DNA from 2 places in the Serratia sp. NCCP-200 genome. Region 2 is predicted to be linked to the other one. Evidence: predicted binding sites of a transcription regulator. Region 2 holds the regulator's gene; the other holds the start of a gene.
What was found. The regulator PhoB, encoded in region 2, activates phosphate uptake and scavenging genes when phosphate is short. The targets are predictions, from matches to a motif close to CTGTCATAAAACTGNCNNAT.
Positions count from the first base shown of each region.

Region 1: phnC (phosphonate ABC transporter ATP-binding protein) is a predicted target of PhoB. The motif match lies at 7,847-7,866, and genes of this name have one in related genera.

Region 1 is NZ_BAAKUJ010000002.1:610,289-620,416, reverse strand. It holds gene AC6HVW_RS08250 (2-thiouracil desulfurase family protein) at 1-227, shown strand, start outside; gene AC6HVW_RS08245 (NUDIX hydrolase) at 198-620, opposite strand; gene sseA (3-mercaptopyruvate sulfurtransferase) at 715-1,575, shown strand; gene AC6HVW_RS08235 (GNAT family N-acetyltransferase) at 1,589-2,101, shown strand; gene AC6HVW_RS08230 (cation diffusion facilitator family transporter) at 2,096-3,034, opposite strand; gene AC6HVW_RS08225 (YehS family protein) at 3,171-3,635, opposite strand; gene phnE (phosphonate ABC transporter, permease protein PhnE) at 3,766-4,653, opposite strand; gene phnE (phosphonate ABC transporter, permease protein PhnE) at 4,653-5,516, opposite strand; gene phnD (phosphonate ABC transporter substrate-binding protein) at 5,978-6,910, opposite strand; gene phnC (phosphonate ABC transporter ATP-binding protein) at 6,948-7,781, opposite strand; gene AC6HVW_RS08200 (tagaturonate reductase) at 7,926-9,383, opposite strand; gene AC6HVW_RS08195 (zinc-binding alcohol dehydrogenase family protein) at 9,454-10,128, opposite strand, start outside.
Region 2 is NZ_BAAKUJ010000008.1:157,883-168,010, reverse strand. It holds partial or broken gene AC6HVW_RS22190 (cobalamin-independent methionine synthase II family protein) at 163-1,266, opposite strand; gene AC6HVW_RS22185 (PstS family phosphate ABC transporter substrate-binding protein) at 1,455-2,393, opposite strand; gene phoR (phosphate regulon sensor histidine kinase PhoR) at 2,407-3,723, opposite strand; gene phoB (phosphate response regulator transcription factor PhoB) at 3,748-4,437, opposite strand; gene sbcD (exonuclease subunit SbcD) at 4,662-5,891, shown strand; gene sbcC (exonuclease subunit SbcC) at 5,888-9,139, shown strand; gene licT (BglG family transcription antiterminator LicT) at 9,346-10,128, shown strand, end outside.

The DNA.
Region 1 (10,128 bases), on a different contig from region 2:
ATACCGCTCGCGTGCATGGCTGCCGCTTTGCCCTGCTGAGCGATCGCAGCCCTTCCTGCGGGAGCCAGACCATCTACAACGGCGCATTCAACGGCCAAACTCAACCTGGCAGCGGCGTCACCGCTGAGCTGCTACGCCAACATGGCATCGAAGTATTTTCCGAGCATCAGGTCGACGCGTTGATCGAGCGTGTCCGGCTAGTCGAGCTGGGCCAGGCGATGCGCTAGCCGCTGACGCAGATGGGCAATGCCCTGCGGGTGCCGCACAAATTCATCCGCAGGCATCATTTGCCAGCGCTGCCCCTCATTACCGAAGCGGATCGCCGCAATCTGTGCGAGGGTGATTTCCCCCACCATAAACCAGGTGGGCGGCGAACCAGGCGTGATCCCGGCGTAACGCTGCTGCCAGACAATTTGCAGTGCGGGCAATAGAATACCGAACTCCTCCTCGGTTTCCCGTTGCACACATTGCACCGGGGTTTCGTCCCCTTCACGTCCGCCGCCGGGCAAGTCCCAGCAGCCGGGCCAGGGGATTGCCGGGTTGTCATCGCGCAGGTAAACCAGCACCTGGCCGCCGTAGAGCAAGGCGATTTTCGCCCCGCCAAAGTCTTGGTCAATCATCTGCCCTGCCCCCTTTCAAACCGCAGCATACCAATATGCAAGATCGTTGAGGTATAGTGAAAACCTTCTTTGTCCTGACAGGCGAACAATAATCATGAACTCTGCTTTTTTAGTGACCGCGCAATGGCTTGAGCAACATATCAACGATGAGAATCTGACGCTGGTTGACGTGCGTATGGCGCCTGTCGGCCAGGTGCCGAAGCAAGACATGTTGGCCGAATTTGAGCGGGGCCATATACCCGGTGCGGTGTATTTCGATATTGACGACGTCGCGGATAAAAATACGACGCTGCCCCATATGCTGCCCACGGCAGAAGCCTTTGCCGCTGCCGTAGGTAAACTGGGCATCAATGACCAGCAGACCATTGTTTTCTATGATGGAGGCAATCAGTTCTCTGCCCCACGCGGTTGGTGGACGTTCCGTAATTTCGGCGCGCAGAACGTATTCGTGCTTGATGAAGGTTTGCAGGGTTGGACATCACGCGGTAACGCCTTGGAAACCGGCCCCGCGCAGCCTACTCCTGCCACCTTCCGCGCGCACTTTAATGCCGAAGCGGTGGTGGATATGCAGCAGGTGGAACAAGCGATGAACGACCAGTTGCAGATCCTCGACGCCCGAGCCGCACCGCGTTTCTATGCCCAAGCCCCGGAACCGCGCCCAGGCCTGCACCGTGGCCATATTCCGGGCAGCATCAATATTCCGTATGGCGATCTGCTGGAGAACGGACGTTTCAAATCACTCGAGGCGCTGAAAAAAACCTTCGATGAAAAAGGGGTCGATATCGACGCGCCCACCATCGTCAGCTGTGGTTCTGGCGTCACCGCCGCGGTGCTGGCCTTTGGCCTGCAATCACTGGGCGCCAAGCAGGTGAAACTCTATGACGGTGCCTGGAGCGAATGGGGTGCGCTGAGCGGCAAGCAGCCGATCGCCCAAGATGAGTCAACTGGTCACTAACAGAGAGGCTATCGTGTTCAGGATCCGTCAAGCGTTGCCCGCTGATTTAGCGACCGTGCGGGAAATCGGGATTGCCAGCTACCTCGCTCACTTTGCTGAACTTTGGCAAAACCAGCAGGAGTTGCAGGCGTTTCTGAGCAAGGATTTTGCCGAACAGGCGTTGGAGCCCTCATTGCAAGACCGCGATACCTGCTGGCTGCTTGCCTATGAGGGGGAGACGCCGGTAGGTTTTGCCAAGCTTAATTTCGACAGCCTGCATGCAACGACCGCAACCCTCGGGGCCGAGCTGCAGAAGATTTATTTCCTGCCGCAGTTTGCCGGACGCGGCTATGGGGAACGGCTATTTGCCGAAGTACAGCGACGAGCCGTTGAGAGAGGGCAACCCATCCTGTGGCTGGACGTGCTGAAAAGCAACGTGGCTGGCCAACGCTTTTATCAGCGGCAAGGCATGACGATCGTGGGTGAGGAGAGCTATACCAGCGTCAGCCAGTCCGTGGCCATGTGGGTGATGGCGAAAAACCTATAGCCACTTGGCGTTATGGGTAAAGGAGATAGTCAGCCAGCGGTGCGGGCTATCTTCACCAATAGCGTCGGCTATCTGGTCACGGATTTTATCCAGCTTGTGTACGCCGCTGTGTTCCATCTCTGGCGGGATCACGATGTGGATCTCAATAAACAGCCCACGGCCAACGCGGGTGGCGTAATTGGAATAATCCAGAAAGCCATACTCCAGCGTCAGCTGCGCCATGATGGATTCCACCTTGGCATCCAGGCTGTCCGGCGTCATCTGCAGCACTTCCTGAATGGCAGATTTTACCGTTTTGATCGGCACCGGGATCAAGACCAGCGTCAACAGTGCCAGCGCGACAGGGTCGGCATAGACGTTGAGGTATTCATAACGGGTTCCTTCCATTAGCCAGGAAAGAATAAAAGCCACCAATAACGCCGAACTGATGCAGGCCGACATCAGCCAGCTTTTGTTATCCAGCGCGATCAGTTCCGATTTAACCTGCTTATTCAGCCGGGTTTGCTTAACGTAGAGGGTAAAGCAGAAAAGGCTGACGGTAACGGCATAGACAATCGCCCAGCCCAACTCGAGTTCGCGCCCTCCGTCGGCAATGCCTTTGACAGCGTTCACAAAGGCATACAGACACAGCAACGTCAGTAAACTGCCATTAAATGCCAGCACCAGCGGTTCGACATGCCAGAACCCATACTGAAAACGGCGGCTATGGGGTTGCCCCAACAGGCGGGACACCAGCAGGGATAATGAACACATGCCCGCGTCCAACGCCGAGAACATGCCATCAAACACGATCGACATGGAACCGCAGACAATACCAAACACGATCCCGGCACTGGCGATAAACAACGTGCAGAAGATCGACCTGCGCAGTATTTTTTGTTCTATTGCCGTGCTGGTTAACACCGGTGGCAACGTGGTGGGTGCTGTCGTCATAATTCCCTTATTTCAGTCGGAAAGTTCGGGCATGTTTTACCGCCAGGCGGCATCATACTGAGTATGATCGACAAATGCAGGGGGCACAAAAAAAAAGCGCCCTCGATGAGGACGCCTGATGTCGTGATACGCAGGATTATGCGCCGCGTATGCGCTGGGTCAGCCCTTTCAGGAAGTAGCGCAGCATCTGATCGCCACATGGGCGATAGTTTTTGGTGCCTTCTTTGCGGAACAGCGCGCTCAGCTCAGGTTTGGAGATACGGAATTCCACCGCGGTAAAAATCTGGTGCAGATCGACATCTTTCAGTTCAAACGCCACACGCAGCTTTTTCAGCACCAGGTTGTTGGTGATCGGCAGCTCTACCGCCGGTGCCGGGAATTTATCGTCTTTGCCACGCTTGAAGAACACCAGGCCATTGAGGAAATGGGCCATCACTTCGTCGGGGCAGTTGGCAAAACCCGGCTCGCCTTCCTTGATCATGTAGGTCCCCATGGCTGCGACATCGACGTCAAAACCGTCCAGCTTGACGATCTCTACCATCTTCGCGTCATTAATAGCCAGCATGTAGCGCACGCTGCGCAGCACATCATTGTTAATCATGGAATAGCCTTTCGCTTGTCAATCAGGAGAGGCGTGCAGCGCTGCACACCTTGCATGGCGGCAGTATAGGGATCCGGCGGGGGTTTCTCAATGGAATTTCCACGGGTAAACCAGGGTTTACCCGCAGAGGTTAATGATTTTTCGGGTAAAGCGGAATTTCTTCGCCAACGATATATTTGTTACGCAGCATGGCAGAGATCTTGTCCATCAGCATCACGATCACCACCAGGATCAGGGTGATAAACATCACCACGTCCCAGTTCCACAGCCGCATGTTCTCGGCATAGACCAGGCCGATCCCCCCTGCCCCGACAAAACCGAGCACCGCCGCCGAACGGGTATTGGACTCGATCTGGTACAGGCTCAGCGCCAGGAAGGTCGGGAAGGATTGAGTGAAAATGCCATAACGGTGTTTTTGCAGCCCATTGGCACCCACCGCCGTCAGCCCACGGCTGGGGGATTTATCCACCGCTTCGTGGCCTTCGGCATACAGTTTGCCAAGCAGGCCGATATCCTGCATCACTATAGCCAGCACCCCGGCCAGCGGCCCCATACCAACGGCACGCACGAAAATCAGGCCCCAGATGGCCATATCGATGCCCCGCAGAATATCCAGCAGGCGGCGTACCAGCGTCGCAATTGGCCGTAGCACAGGCGAGGACATTACGTTGCGCGCGGCAAGAAACGACAGCGGTAAAGCGAGCAGCGTTGCCGTAATGGTGCCAGCAAACACGATCGCCAGGGTGATAAAGATCTGTTGGAAATAATAGCCAAACGGCCAGTTGGCAAAGTCGTGCCAGACAAACATACGCATAAAGTAGCGGCTAATCTGTTGGCAACCGTTGGCAAACTGCGGCCAGGAAATGCCAAACACCAGGAAGAAGAAGACGTAATACAACACAATCGCCACGGTAATCATGCCGAGGGTGCGCAGATAGCGCCCTTGGCGTGAGAAGATTTCCGGGTTTTGCTGCTTGAGTTGCTGCAAGTTGGTGGCAGAGATCGGCTGAACGGACATTAGGCTTTCCCCTCGACAACGCGTTTACGTAATTCACCGGAGGCGTAATCCAGCATCGAAACCACCACGATAATCAGCAGCAGCGTCATGCTGACCTGATCGTAACGATCGAGTTTGATATTGGTCATCAGTTCCTGACCTATTCCGCCCGCCCCTACCAGGCCGAGGATGGTCGACTGGCGGAAGTTGATTTCCAGCCGCATAAAGCTGTAGGACAGGAAGATGGGTTTGACTTGCGGCCACAAGCCGAAACGCATGCGCTGTAACGGCGTGGCCCCACAGGCGGCCAGCCCGCGCACCGGCTTATTGGAGGCGGTTTCGATCGATTCATAAAACAGCTTGGTCAGGCTGCCGATGGTGTGTAGCGCCAGCGCCATAAAACCGGGAATGGCACCGATGCCAAACGCCATCACAAACATCACCGCCCAGGCCAGCTCCGGCATGGTGCGCAAGAACGCCACCAGCGTACGAATGGCAAAGCGCAGCGTCGCCGGGCTGTGGGTATTATTGGCCGCCAGAAAGGCCAGCCCGCCCGCCACCAGCACGGAGAGGATGGTGGCCGCCAGCGCCAGCTGTAAGGTTTCCCAAATCAGCGGTAATTGGATATGCAACCGGTAGCCCCAATAGGCGAAGGAGCCTTCGGTATGGCCGTCGGCGAACAGCAGCGGCCAGTGCAGTACCGGGATGGTTTCTGCCAGATAGTCAAAGAAATGGGGGATCGACACCCAGACGGTATGCAGGTTGAACTCGGCAATATTGCCTGCGCCAAGATAAAGCGCTACCAGCCCGAGCGACCAGAGCAAGGTTTCACGCTTCTGCTTACTGCGGATCCGTTGGTAGTAGTGTGCAAAGTCGGTATTCAAAATCGCTTTCCATCTTCTTGTAGTGGAGAGTATTGTCCCCTCACCCCAACCCTCTCCCACAGGGAGAGGGGGCTAGCTCGGTGCTGTAATCAGGAACAGAGCTCGATCTTTGGCCCTTTCCCACGCAACTCGATTAGAAGTTGAAGGAACAGGTTCAGATATGCCATTCCCCTCACCCCAACCCTCCCACAGGGAGAGGGAGCTAGCTCGGTGCTGTAATCAGGAACAGAGCTCGATCTTTGGCCCTTTCCCACGCAACTCGATTAGAAGTTGAAGGAGCAGGTTCAGATATGCCATTCCCCTCACCCCAACCCTCCCACAGGGAGAGGGAGCTAGATCGGTGTTATGGGCAAGGATATGAAGCCAATCTGTAGCACGTCCAGGGTACATAATTAGCGACTCGGTCTGTCCCCTCTCCCTTTGGGAGAGGGTTAGGGTGAGGGGTCGGGAACGAAGTCGCCTCAGCGATCGCCCTTGGTCAGCTCACGCTTCATATCGATAATGGTCTGGTATTCCGCCAGCTTGACGTCACCAATGTGCTGCTTGCCGCCCATCGCCTTGATAAAGCACTGATGGTTGTCGGTATCCAGCTTCTTGATGGCGGTAACCACCTTGGCTTTGAAATCCGCAGGCAGGGAGTTGCTCACCAGGATCGGGCCATTCGGGATCAGCGGCGACTGCCAGATAATGCGGATCTGCTTCATCAAATCCGGATGATCCATACGGATCATCCGGTTGAAGGCTCCGCTGGTATAGCCGGTGTTGTAATCGCCGATCATCGAGGCCCAGGTGACCGCACCTTCAAACTGGCCGTTCAACACGCCAAGCACGTCCTGCTCATGGCCACCGGAGAAGGTGACGCTGGAGAAGAAGTTGTTGTATTTATTATCCGGCGTGCCGCCAAACAGCTTCTTGAACACCTGGTTTGGCACCAGGAAACCGGAGGTCGAATCCGGATCCGCAAAGCCGAAGGATTTCCCTTTCAGGTCTTCCAGCTTTTTGTAAGGGCTGTCGGCTTTCACCACCACCACTGAGTGATATCCGCGTGACTGATCGGTATCATCCACCGCGATCCCCACCAGATCGACCGCTTTGGGATCCTTGATATACACAGAAGCAAACGACGAAGGCGACATGCTCAACACCAGATCGATCTTGCCCCCGAGCAGGCCCTGGATCACGCCAGAGTAGTCGGAAGAGTTACGCAGCTTGGTGTCAACGTTCAGCTCTTTATCGAGAAAATCTTTCACACACTGGTTATCGCCAATCTGTTGGGTGGCGTTCTGCCCACCCAGGATCCCCAGGTTCAACTCTTTCGGCGCATCCGCTGCACCTGCATTAAATACCATCATTACGCCGGCCATCATGGTGGTCAGTGTGAATACTTTTTTCATTGCGCATGCCCTGTGTGTAAAGGTGACGTTCAAGTGATTAATGGATCTGATTGGCTTCTTCGCCATACAGCTGCTGCAAAATACGTTCGTTAAGCTGCGACGGGTGGCCGTCGAAAATGATTTTGCCCTGGGCGATACCAATCACCCGGGTGCAGTATTCCCTCACCAGTTCGACCGAGTGCAGGTTCACCATCACCGCGATATCGTTCTCGCTGACTTTCTGTAGCGCATCCATAATGCGGCGGGTGTTTTTCGGATCGAGAGAGGCGACCGGCTCATCGGCCAGCAGAATTTTAGGGTTTTGCATCAGCGCACGGCAGATGGCGACACGCTGCATTTGGCCGCCGGACAGGTTCTCGGCACGTTGCAGCGCATGCGGCAACATATTCAGCCATTGCAGCAGCTCGATAGCCCGCGCACGGTCAGCATCGTCGAACACTTTGAAGAAGGATTTCAGCGTCGAGGTGTGGCTGAGGCGGCCAAGCAGCACGTTGGTGATCACATCCAACCGGGGAACCAGGCAAAAATCCTGGAAGATCATGCCGCAGCGGGCGCGCCACTGGCGCATCTGGCGGGCCGAGAGTTGTGCGATATCCTGTGCCACCCCATCGTCCTCAAAATGCAGCATCTCGCCGCAGCTGGAAGGGATGGTGCCGTTAAGCGTATGCAGCAGGGTAGATTTACCGGCCCCGGAGCGGCCAATCACCGCCACAAACTCCCCGGCGTGCAGATCAAAATTGATGTCGTCGAGGACGCGTTGCTGAGATTGGTAAGCCTTACCCAGGCCTTTTACCGCCAATACCTTGCGTAGAGGGATTGGTTGCTGCCCTGGATAGTCGGTCGGTGCCAGTTTTAACAGTGCCTGCGCCATATGATTTCTCTGATTTCAGTGGCTAATCTTATGGGCACCTATTAACGAATAACTGTATGACACGCAGATGATGGTTTTATGGCCGGGAAATGACGTTCAACGCCATTTCCCGTGATTGGCAGGATTAATATAAAAGGGGGAGGTTTATCGGCGTTCTATTTCGCTCAATGCCGCACGCATCCCTTGGTCAAGAATAGCTTGCAGATCGGTGGTCACGGCAACAGTCAGCCCAGGAACGGCGTTGAGATTTTGTCCCCAGTGCGCCTCATCCGCCAGCACGTTTTCTACCAACGCCGCGAGCGTCATATCCCGGTGCTGAACCGCAGCCCACAGGGTTTCAAACCGCATCAGCCAATGGGCATCATCCTGCAACGCATAGCTACCCGCCTGTCGTTCGCCACGATAAAAGGCCAGCAACGCCGCCAAAGCAAAGGTCAACCGTTTCGGCAGCGCGGCATTTTTCTGTTGGCCTGCCAGCAGTTGCGGCAAAATACGCGTGCGGAATTTGGTCATGCCGTTCAGCGCAATCGACAGCAGCTGGTGCTGAATAAACGGGTTACGGAAACGGTTCTGTACCGCTTCGGCAAATGGCCGTAACTCTTCCTGCGGCAGATCGAGCACCGGCATAATCTCTTCGGCAATGGTGCGTGCCACATAGCCGCCGATCTGCTCGTCGCTCATGGCCTCGCCCACGGTATTCAAACCGGCCAGGAACGCCACCGGCACCAGCGCCGTATGTGCCCCGTTAAGGATCGCTACCTTGCGCTCTTTATAAGGTTTAATGTCATCGACGATGTGGACATTCAGATCCAACTTATCCAGATGCAGCTCTTGCGCCAGCCACTGCGGGCCCTGGATCACAAACAGATAGAAATGTTCCGCCGTGTCGAGGAAGCTATCTTGATACCCCAACTGCTGTTGCCACTGTTCTACTTCATCGCGCGGGTAGCCAGTGACGATACGATCGACCAGCGTTGAACAGAAGGTGTTGCAATCGTTCAGCCAATCGGTGAACGCCTGCGGTAACTGCCATTGCTGCGCATAGCGCAATACGTACTCTTTCAGCGCTTCGCCGTTGTAATCGATCAGCTCACACGGCAACAGCACCCAGCCCTTGTCTTTGGCACCGTCAAAATGGCTGAAACGCTCAAACAGCAGCCGCGTCAGCTTGGCCGGGAAACTGGCCGCCGGAGCGTCGGTAAACTTATCGTCTGGTAAATAACTGATCCCCGCTTCGGTGGTGTTGGAGAACACGAAGCGGATCGCCGGATCCCGTGCCAAGGCCAGATAGCTATCGTACTGGTGGTAAACGTTGATTTCCCGGTTGACCGAGCGGATCAGGCGCGGCTCGCAAACCGCTTCCCCCTGCTCGTTCAGCCCACGGATAATGGTGGTGTACAAGCCATCCTGAGTATTGAGCGAAGGCGGCTGCTGGCTGTCAATTGGCCGCACCACCACCACGCCGGCATTCAGCCCGGTATGCTGGTTTAGCAGATCGATTTGCCAATCGACAAAGGCGCGCAGGAAATTACCTTCACCGAATTGGATAATGCGATCGGGATACTGCGCGCCAGGAAATTCACTGCGATTGAGTTGTTTCATTATTGCTCCTTGCATCCGGTGATCCCCCAGGCCGTAAAATAATATCGGCAAGACCTGTGGAGTAATCGAGTTAGTTAAAATGAATCACGCCTTTAATCAGCTGTTTATTATTAATCACTTCCGCTTCATAAATATCTGCCAGCGTGGCAAATTCAAATTGATGGGAAAGCATCATCCCGGCCGTTATTTTTCCTGCAGCCATTAAGCGCCCAACTTTGATAAAGTCTTCTTTGGTCGCATTGCGGCTCCCCATCATGGTGGTTTCCTTTTTATGGAATTCCGGATCGGAGAACTGCAGATCGCCTTTGAACAGGCCGACAAAGGTAATGCTGCCACCATGGCGGATCAGGTTGACGCTATGGTTCATCGCATGCTGATTGCCGGTGGCATCAATGATTTTTGCCGCCAGCATGCCGGAGAATTGGGCTCTTAAAGCAGCATCAAAACCGGCGTCTGACGGATCTAACGTGGTCAGCCCAAGCATGTTTTCCACATGGTTCCGGCGCTCTGCGCTGGTATCAGCCACGATCACGGTTGCCCCGTCCGCCTTGGCGATAGCCGCGACTCCCAGGCCAATCGGCCCAGCGCCTACCACCAACAGATGATCGCCCTGTTCGATGGCCGCTCGGCGTACAGCATGGGCACTGATAGAGAATGGTTCAATCAGCGCCGCCGCTTGGGGCTCCACATCATCCACGGCCAGCAGGTTGCTCACCGGCACGCTTAAAAACTCGCTAAAACCGCC
Region 2 (10,128 bases):
CTCATCCAGTCGAACATAGGGGTTATCAATAAATATGCACTACATGATTTGTATTATTTTTGAGCACATCACTCACGAAATGTGAAACAAATGGTTACATAGTGCGTGAAAACACCAATAACCAAACACTAAACGCGTGTCATGTGCTCATTTTACTGGCGCTTACCAGACTGACGCTGCGATATTGACCACGCTACGCAGCTTATTCCACTGCTGCTGCTCACTCAGGCTGTTGCCCTCTTCGGTAGAGGCAAAGCCACACTGCGTGCTCAAGCATAGCTGTCTGATATCGACGAACTGCGTTGCTTCCTTGATACGTTGTTGCACCACCGCCGGATCTTCCAGCTCACCGGTCTTGGTGGTGATCAACCCTAGCACCACCTGCTGTTTGCCCGGCCTGATAAAACGCAGTGGCTCAAAACCGCCAGATCGTTCGTTATCATATTCCAGGAAGAAGGCATCAATATTGACCTGGCCAAACAGGATTTCCGCTACTGGCTCATAGCCGCCTTCCGAGATCCAGGTGGAACGGAAGTTACCACGACAAACGTGGAGACCAATGGTCAAATCATCCGGTTTTCCGGCAATGGCTTTATTCAGCACCTCTGCGTAGGTTCGGGCCAATTGCTCAGGATCTTCACCCCGCTCACGGATCTGGCGCTTCTGCTCGTCGGAGCACAGATAGGCCCAGACGGTATCATCGAGCTGCAGGTAGCGGCAGCCAGCGTCGTAAAAAGCTTTGATCGCATCGCGGTAGGTTTGTGCCAGATCGTCAAAGTAGCTATCCAGATCCGGATAAACCAGAGGGTCGATCGCCTTACGGCCACCACGGAAATGCAGCACGCTCGGGCTCGGGATGGTCATCTTCGGTACAGCATCACCGGCTACGCTTTTCAGAAAACGGAAATCCTCCAGCATCGGATGGTTGCTAAAACCCAGTTTGCCGGTCACCTTGATGCTGCGGGCTTTGGTTTGCACGCCGTTAAACTGAATGCCCTGCTCCACGTCGTAGCCTTCTACACCATCAAGCCCTTCAAGGAAGTCGAAGTGCCACCAGGCGCGACGGAACTCGCCATCTGTCACGACCTGTAAGCCGATCTCTTGCTGTTTGCCAACAATGTGGCGGATTTACTCGTTTTCTACTGCACGCAGATGAGCCGCGTCAATCTCACCATTCTGAAACTGCTGACGGGCCGTTTTCAGCGCCGCAGGGCGCAACAGGCTACCGACAACGTCGGCGTGAAAGGCATGGCTGGCTTTGGACATGTTCTGCTCCGATGATGCACTGAGGGCTAGCCGCCATCAGTTCCAATCATTGACAAGTTGAATTATTACGCCGGGTTACAAATAGACATCCAGACGTCTACACTGCTTGAGTGCATCCTTTCATGTCACCGGTCACCCGGCAATGGAGAAATTTTCATTGGTGTTGAATTAAATTCAAGTTGGCCGGACTAATCCAGCCCCAGGAGCGTACGGGTTTTGCGCAGCGTAGCCGGCGGCAGCGGCAGATAGCCGTCGTGATTTACCAGCTCCTGCCCCTGCGCAGACAGTACACGGTCGAGGAATGCCGCCGTCAGAGGTTCCAGCGGCTGGTTGGGAGCTTTGTTGATGTAGATATACAGGTAGCGCGCCAACGGATAGCTGCCGTTACGCACGTTGGTTTCGCTAGGTTCAACATAACGGTCACCCGTTTCTGCCAGGGGCAACAGCCGCACCCCGCTGGCACGAAAACCGATGCTGGCATAGCCAATGCCGTTTAACGATCCGGCCACCGCCTGCACCACCGAGGCCGACCCCGGCAGTTCATTCACCCGCGCCATAAAATCACCACCGCATAACGCACGCAGTTTGAAATACCCATAGGTACCCGAGGCGGAGTTGCGGCCAAAGCGTTGCAAGGCACGCTGCTGCCAGCCGCCCTGCAGCCCCAGCTCTCCCCAGCGGTTAATCGGCGTGTTTTCCCCGCAGCGGCGGGTAGCGGAAAAGATTTGATCCAGCTGTTGCAGATTCAACCCACGTAGCGGATTGTCCTGATGCACCAGCACCACCAGCGCATCAACCGCGACCGGCACCGCCAGCGGCGCATAGCCATAGCGGTGCTCAAATGCCGACACCTCCGCCGCCTTCATTGGCCGGCTCATTGGTCCAAGCTGTGCAGCTCCTGCCGCCAATGCGGTGGGTGCCGTCGAGGAACCGGCAGCCTGCAGTTGCAAGTTCACGTTGGGATAGTGCCGGCTGAAATCCTGCCCCCACAGCGCCATCAGGTTGGCCAGGGTGTCGGAACCTACGCTGGACAGGTTACCGGAAAGCATGCCGTCCGGTGCAGCCACGGCCCCGCGGCCAACCGACAACAGCAGGCAAAGCAGCAAAGCTTGGGTAAATCGATTCATGGCGGGCTACCTGTTAATTTTTCACCGCATTCTCTGCTAAAGCCGCGGGAACAATCAACCGGTTAGGCAAGGTAAAAATGAAACGGGTGCCGATGCCTGGCTCGCTGAGGATCTCCAGCCGCGAATCATGATGGCTGAGCGCATGCTTCACGATCGCCAACCCGAGTCCACTGCCGCCGGTCTGGCGCGAACGTGCTTTATCCACGCGATAGAAACGCTCGGTCAGGCGTGGGATATGCTCGGCACCGATGCCCGGCCCGTTATCGCTGACCTGGAACTGGGCCCCGTGCGGCGTCTGCTGCCAGCTCACTTCGATGTTGGTACCCGCCGGAGTATGGTTGACAGCGTTGTACACCAGATTGGAAACCGCGCTGCGCAGCTGATCCTCATTACCGAACACTTGCAGATTTTCATTCACCCGGAAATTGATCTGGTGATTACTACCGCTGAGCGATTGCGCCTCACGCTGCAATACCCGCAGCATTAACGGAATATCGACCTTCTCGTTCATATCCACGTTTGGCGCGGCCTCGATCCTGGAGAGCGTGAGCAACTGCTTTACCAACCCATCCATGCGTTTGGTCTGCTCTTGCATGGTGCCCAAGGCTTTGCCACGCAGCGAACCATCCAGCTCTTCATCGCTCATCATTTCCAGATAGCCTTGCAGCACCGTTAGCGGCGTACGTAGCTCATGACTGACGTTGGCAAAGAAGTTGCGTCTGGCCCCCTCCAGTTGACGCATCTGGGTCACATCACGTGCCACCATCAGCAGTTGGCCTTCGGAATACGGCATGATACGGAATTCGACAAAGTGCTCGTTATTCAGCTGTAACGTCAGCGGCCGGGTAAATTCTTGCTGTTGCAGATAATGGCTGAATTCCGGATAGCGCAGCAGGTTGAGAATGTGTTGGCCGTTATCTTCCGGCCAGCGAAAGCCCAGCAGATGCTGTGCCAGGCCGTTACACCAGAAGATATTGCCCTCAACGGTGGTCATCACCACCGCATCCGGTAAGGATTCGGCCCCGCTGCGAAAGCGTTTGATCAACAGCGCCAGCTCACGACGGCGGCGACGGTTACGCTGCTGCATCTGGTACAGACCATAGAACAGCGGCTCCCAGCTCCAGCGGCCCGGCGGCGGCGTCATGCTGCGGTCCACCCACAGCCAGTGGGAAAGTTTGAGTTGGTTATAGAAGTTCCAGGCCAGCGCGGCCAGCACCGAAACCAACAGCAGCCAGGGCAGATAACCGAAAATCAGCCCCAGCAATAAGGCAGGCAGGCAGAAAAGGGCCAGCTCCAGCGCCAGCCTCTTCCACGATAAACGTTCTAGCACGGTAACCTCTCCAGCGCAGTGCGATCAGTAGCGCGTTGAGAACCGATAACCGGTGCCGCGAACGGTTTGAACCATCTTGTCATGACCACTGGTCTCCAGCGCCTTACGCAGCCGGCGGATATGCACATCAACGGTGCGGTCTTCCACATAAACGTTAGTGCCCCAGACGTGATTAAGCAACTGTTCGCGGCTATAAACACGCTCCGGATGAGTCATAAAGAAGTGCAGCAGTTTGAACTCGGTCGGCCCCATCTCCAGCGCCTGCTCATTGGCCATCACCCGGTGCGAGGAAGGATCCAGGCTTAGCCCCTGCATTTCAATCACTTCTTCTACTGCCATCGGTGAAATACGGCGCATCACCGCCTTGATACGTGCCACCAACTCCTTGGGCGAGAAAGGTTTGGTGATGTAATCATCCGCGCCAACCTCCAGGCCACGTACCCGATCTTCTTCTTCACCGCGCGCGGTCAGCATCATCACCGGGATGTCCCGGGTCATCGCCTCGCGCTTCATATGCTTGATAAACTGAATGCCGGATCCCCCCGGTAACATCCAGTCCAGTAACACCAAATCAGGGAACGGCTCAGACAGGCGCGTGACGGCACTGTCATAATCCTCGGCTTCCAACGGTTGGTAACCATTCTGTTCCAACACAAAGCACACCATCTCACGGATCGGCGCTTCGTCTTCCACCACCAGTATGCGTCTTGCCATCGTCAATCCTGCCAATGTGTTAGCGATCTCAGTTGATTGCGGTCGCCATTATGCGTCAGTTTTGTGACACTTTTATGAAAAAAAAGCCCCATTAATGGCAGTAAGCATAGCGATTATTTCTGACGGCAAACAAAAATCATTCGGCTCCCTGCTTGATTGAGCCACGACAGGAGAGATCCCCCCCTTTATAATCGTCGCCATTATGTTGTCGCCCTGGGAGTTTTATGCGCCTGATCCATACCTCCGACTGGCATTTGGGCCAGTACTTTTTCACCAAAAGCCGCGCCGCCGAGCATCAGGCCTTCTTAGGTTGGCTGATCGAACAGGTGGAACAGCAGCGGGTGGATGCGCTGATCGTCGCAGGCGATTTGTTCGATACCGGCTCCCCACCCAGCTACGCCCGCGAGCTGTACAACCGCTTTGTGGTGGAGCTGCAACGCACCGGCTGCCAACTGGTAGTGCTGGGCGGCAACCACGACTCCGTAGCCACGCTGAATGAATCGCGTGAGCTGCTTTCCTGCCTGAACACCACCGTGATTGCCAACGCGCAAAGCGAGCTTGAGCAGCAAATCGTGGTGCTCAACCAGCTTGATGGCCAACCTGGTGCGGTGCTCTGCGCCATCCCGTTCCTGCGCCCACGGGATCTGCTCACCAGCCGCGCCGGTGAGTCTGGCAACCAAAAGCAGCAGGCCCTGCAAGAAGCCATCGCCGAGCATTACCAAAACCTGTATCAGGCAGCTTGTGCGCGCCGTGATGCGTTGGGTTTGCCACTGCCGATCGTCGCCACTGGCCATTTAACCACAGTAGGCGTCACCACCTCGGATTCGGTACGGGATATCTATATCGGCACGCTGGACGCTTTCCCGGCTCAAGCGTTCCCTCCTGCCGATTACATTGCGTTGGGGCATATCCATCGTGCGCAGAACGTCGCCAAATCCGAGCACATCCGCTACAGCGGCTCGCCAATCCCACTGAGCTTTGACGAGTTAGGCAAAGCCAAAAGCGTGTTTATGGTCGATTTTGCCGACGGAGCATTGCAACAGATCACGCCACTGGAGATCCCAACCTTCCAGCCCATGCAGCTGATCAAAGGTAATTTGCAGCAAATCGAGGCGCAATTACAGCAGTTTGCCGATTATCAGGGCGAACTTCCGGTTTGGCTGGATATCGAAGTGGCCACCCAGGATTACCTCAGCGATATTCAGCGCCGCATCCAACAGTTGGCGGAAGATTTACCGGTTGAAGTGGTGCTGCTGCGACGCAGTAAAGAGCAACGTAGCCAGACCATTGCCCAGCAGGATAAAGAAACCTTGAATGAATTAAGCGTGGGCGAAGTCTTCGAGCGCCGGTTGGCGTTGGAAGCCGAGATGGCCGAACCGCGCCAACAACAGATGCGGCAGATGTTCCAGCAGGTGGTAGAAACCTTGCATCACCATGAGGAGCCATCAGCATGAAGATCCTGAGCCTAAGGCTGAAAAACCTGAACTCGCTACAGGGCGAGTGGAAAATCGACTTCACGGCGGAACCCTTCGCCAGCAACGGCCTGTTTGCCATTACCGGCCCCACCGGAGCGGGTAAAACCACCCTGCTGGACGCCATCTGCCTGGCCCTCTATCACCAGACACCACGCCTGGAAGTCAGTGCCAGCCAGAATGAATTGATGACCCGCCACACCGCCGAATCGCTGGCCGAAGTGGAGTTTGAGGTCAAAGGCGTCGGCTATCGCGCCTTCTGGAGCCAACGCCGGGCGAAAAACGATCCGGACGGCAACCTGCAGGCTCCCAAGGTGGAGCTGGCACTGCGGGCAGACGGCAAAATCCTGGCGGATAAAATTTCCGATAAAAAAGAGCTGATTGCCGCGATCACCGGGCTGGATTTCGGCCGCTTCACCAAATCGATGATGCTGTCACAGGGCCAGTTCGCCGCCTTCCTGAACGCCAAGGCCAACGAACGTGCCGAACTGTTGGAAGAACTGACCGGCACCGAAATTTATGGACGGCTATCGGCACAGGTATTCGAACAGCACAAACAGGCGAAAAGCGATCTGGACGCTTTGCACCACCGTGCCAGTGGGATTGAACTGCTTAATGATGAGCAGCGCCAGGCGTTGGAAAACCAGCTCAACGAGCTCGGCGCTGAAGAGCAACTTCTCAGCCAACAATCACAGCGGCAACAACATCAGTTGAGCTGGCTGCAACGCTGGCACGCCATCCAGCAACAGACCCAGGATTATCAGCAACAGCTGTCTGGCGTGCAGCAGGAGTATCAACTGGCCGAACCGCAGTTGCAGCAATTAGCTCGCAGTGAGCCCGCCGAGAAACTGCGCCCGTTGCTCAATGAGCGTAATCGTTGTCAGCAAGAACATTTGGCGCTGCAACGGCAGATCGAATTGTTGGCAAAACAGCAACAGCAGCAATTAGCCGAACTGACCCCGTTACAACAGCAGTTGGAGCAGGCGCAAAAGGCCAGGCAGGCTCAGGCGGAACATCAGCAACAGCAGCAGACGCTGATGGATGACAAGGTGTTGCCGCTCGATCATCAGATTGCTCAGTTACAAAACCAACTGGCAGAAGCGCATAAACAGCATGCAGAGAGCCAACAGCAGAGCGATGAGCTGCGGCGTACGCTGGAACAACTCACCGAAAGACGCGGCCAACTGGCTACCCTGGCGGGTCAATATCAGACCAGGCAGCTTGAACTCACGGCGGCGCTGGATAGCCAACTCCAGCAGCAAGCCACGTTAGAGGCGCAATCCCCTCTGGAGAAACTGCGTCACCGCCAGGCCGAACTGAGTGGCTTGCGCCCGGTTCGCCAACAGTTGTCGAAACTGACCTTACTGTTCCAGCAGAGCCAGCAGCGCCTTGAGCAACAGCGGCTCGAATTCACTTCGCGCCAAAAACAGCTGACCGAAGTAGAAACCCAGCTCGATGCGGTGCGCCAGCAGTATAAACAGCAAAAAGCGCACCTGACAGACGTTGAGAAGACACTCGAACTGGAAAAACGCATCGTCAGTCTGGAAGCCGAACGGGCGCGTCTGCAAACCGATGCCCCCTGCCCGCTGTGCGGCTCCACGCACCATCCGGCGATCGAGCAATATCAGGCTGTCAAACCGTCAGAAACGGAGCAGCGCGTCGCTCAATTGCGCGCCCAAACCGAAGAGCTGCACACTAAAGGAACAGAGCTGCGTGCACGCAGTGAAAGCCTGAAAGAGCAGCAGCAACGCTTGCAAACACAGTTGAACCAGGAACTCGAGCAGCAGGAAAGCTATCTGCAAAACTGGCAAACCCTCAGCGCGCCCTTGGCCTTCGACTTTACGCTGCAAGACAGCGCCCGGTTAACCGCTTGGCTGGAGGCTTGCGATAGTGAGGAACAGGCCGGTCAGCAACTGCTGTTGCAACACGAACGGCTCGCCAAGGCCGTGCAACTGGCGAAGGATGCCCTGAATGCCCTGCAAACCGAACAGCAGAGTTCGCAACAGGAAGCGGCAAGGTTGAATGAGCGCTTTGAACTGCTGCAGAAAAACCAGCAGGAAACTCAACGCCAATTGGCGCAGTGGCAACAGCAGTGCCTGACGAATGAAACTCAGCTGCTGGCACAGCGTAACGAACGCATCGCGCTGTTTGGTGAGCGAACGGTGGTTGAAGCCCGTGAGCAGCTACGCACGGCACAAATCGCCGCAGAGCACGCCTTGCAGCAGGCCACGGAGCAATTGCACAAAGCGCAGGAGCAGCGCGATCGCCTGGCTGGCCAGTGGGTCGGTTTGCAGCAACAGCAACAACAGCAAGCCGAACGGGGGCAACAGGCCGAACAGCAATGGCAGCAGGCCCTGGCCAGCAGCACCTTCGATGATGAGGCCGCATTCAACGCCGCGCTGCTGGATGACGACGTACGCCAGCGCTTACAGCAGCACAAAGAGCAGTTGCAGGAGCGTCAGGTGCGGGCCACAACGCTGTTGGCGCAGGCCGTACAAGCTCTGGAACAGCACCGTCTGGAACGCCCTGCGGATCTGGATGAAAACCAGGTCAATATTGAGCAACTCACCACCGCGCTCAGCGAACTGGCAGAGCGGCTGAAAACATTACAGCTGCGCCAGGGCGAGGTACGTAACCAACTGAGCAGCGATGCCGAGCGCCGCCTGAATCAACAGTCCCTGTTCGAACAGATCGCCCAAAGCCAGCAGCAGTACGACGACTGGAGCCTGCTCAACCAGCTTATCGGTTCCAAAGAGGGCGACAAGTTCCGCAAGTTCGCTCAGGGCCTGACCCTGGATCATCTGGTGTACCTGGCCAACAACCAGCTTGGCCGCCTGCACGGGCGCTATCTGTTGCAGCGCAAAACCAGTGATGCGCTGGAGCTACAGGTAGTAGATACCTGGCAGGCAGATGCTCTGCGCGATACCCGTACCCTTTCCGGCGGTGAAAGCTTCCTGGTGAGTCTGGCGCTAGCGCTGGCCTTGTCCGATCTGGTCAGCCACAAGACCAGCATCGATTCGCTGTTCCTGGATGAGGGCTTCGGCACGCTGGACGCCGAGACGCTGGATACCGCGCTAGACGCCTTGGACAGCCTTAACGCCACCGGCAAAACCATCGGTGTGATCAGCCACGTTGAGGCAATGAAGGAGCGCATCCCGGTGCAGATTAAGGTGAAAAAGGTCAATGGCCTGGGGGTCAGCCGACTGGACGCGCAGTTTCGCATCGAATGACCGCGACTGAGGTTTACGTCAAGAGGTAACTACGGCCAGAAGTGTGATCGCGGCGACAGTACAGGCTGAAAAGCATTGAGCCAGAGCCGACAACGGTTATCATGATAATGATTACAGGATTGTCACTGTGCATACAGGCAAAACCTGACCTCCGGGATCGCTCCTGGACGTCGGGTTTTTTCGTTTTCAGCGGGCCGGGAATAGCCATGAAAATCGCTAAAATACTCAATAATAACGTAGTGATTACGCTGAATGACCATCAGGAAGAAACGGTGGTTATGGGGCGTGGCATTGGCTTTCAAAAGAAAGCCGGGGAAAGTGTGGATGAAAGCCTGATCGAAAAGGTGTTCACCCTCAACAGCGGCGAAATGAGCGAACGTTACAAAGAACTGCTGGCGGAGATCCCTCTGGCGTGCGTGACCACCGCGGACAAGATCATCACCCTCGCCCGCGAGCGGCTGCCGGGGAAACTGCATAACATTGTCTACATCACGCTGACCGACCATATCCATTTTGCGCTGCAACGCCACGCGCAAGGGTTGGATATCAAGAACGCGCTGCTGTGGGAGATTAAAAAACTCTATCCAAACGAGTTTGCCATTGGGTTGGAGGCGCTGACCATCATCGCCCAGCGCCTGGAAACCACGCTGCCGGAAGACGAGGCTGGGTTTATCGCTTTGCACCTGGTCAACGCGCAGCTCAATGACGAAATGCACAACACCCTGCATATCACCCGCGTGATGCAGGAGATCCTCAATATCGTCAAATACCATTTCCGTTTTGACTACAACGAGGAATCGCTCAGCTACCATCGCTTTGTCACCCACCTGAAATTCTTTGCCCAGCGCCTGTTAGGCAAGAATTACGTCAACAGCGAGGACGATTCGCTGTATCAGGTGGTGAAGGAGAAATACCGCGAGTCATTCGCCTGTGCCGGCAAGATCAACCAGCACATCGAGAAGAGCTACCAGCATCAGCTGACCAGCGAA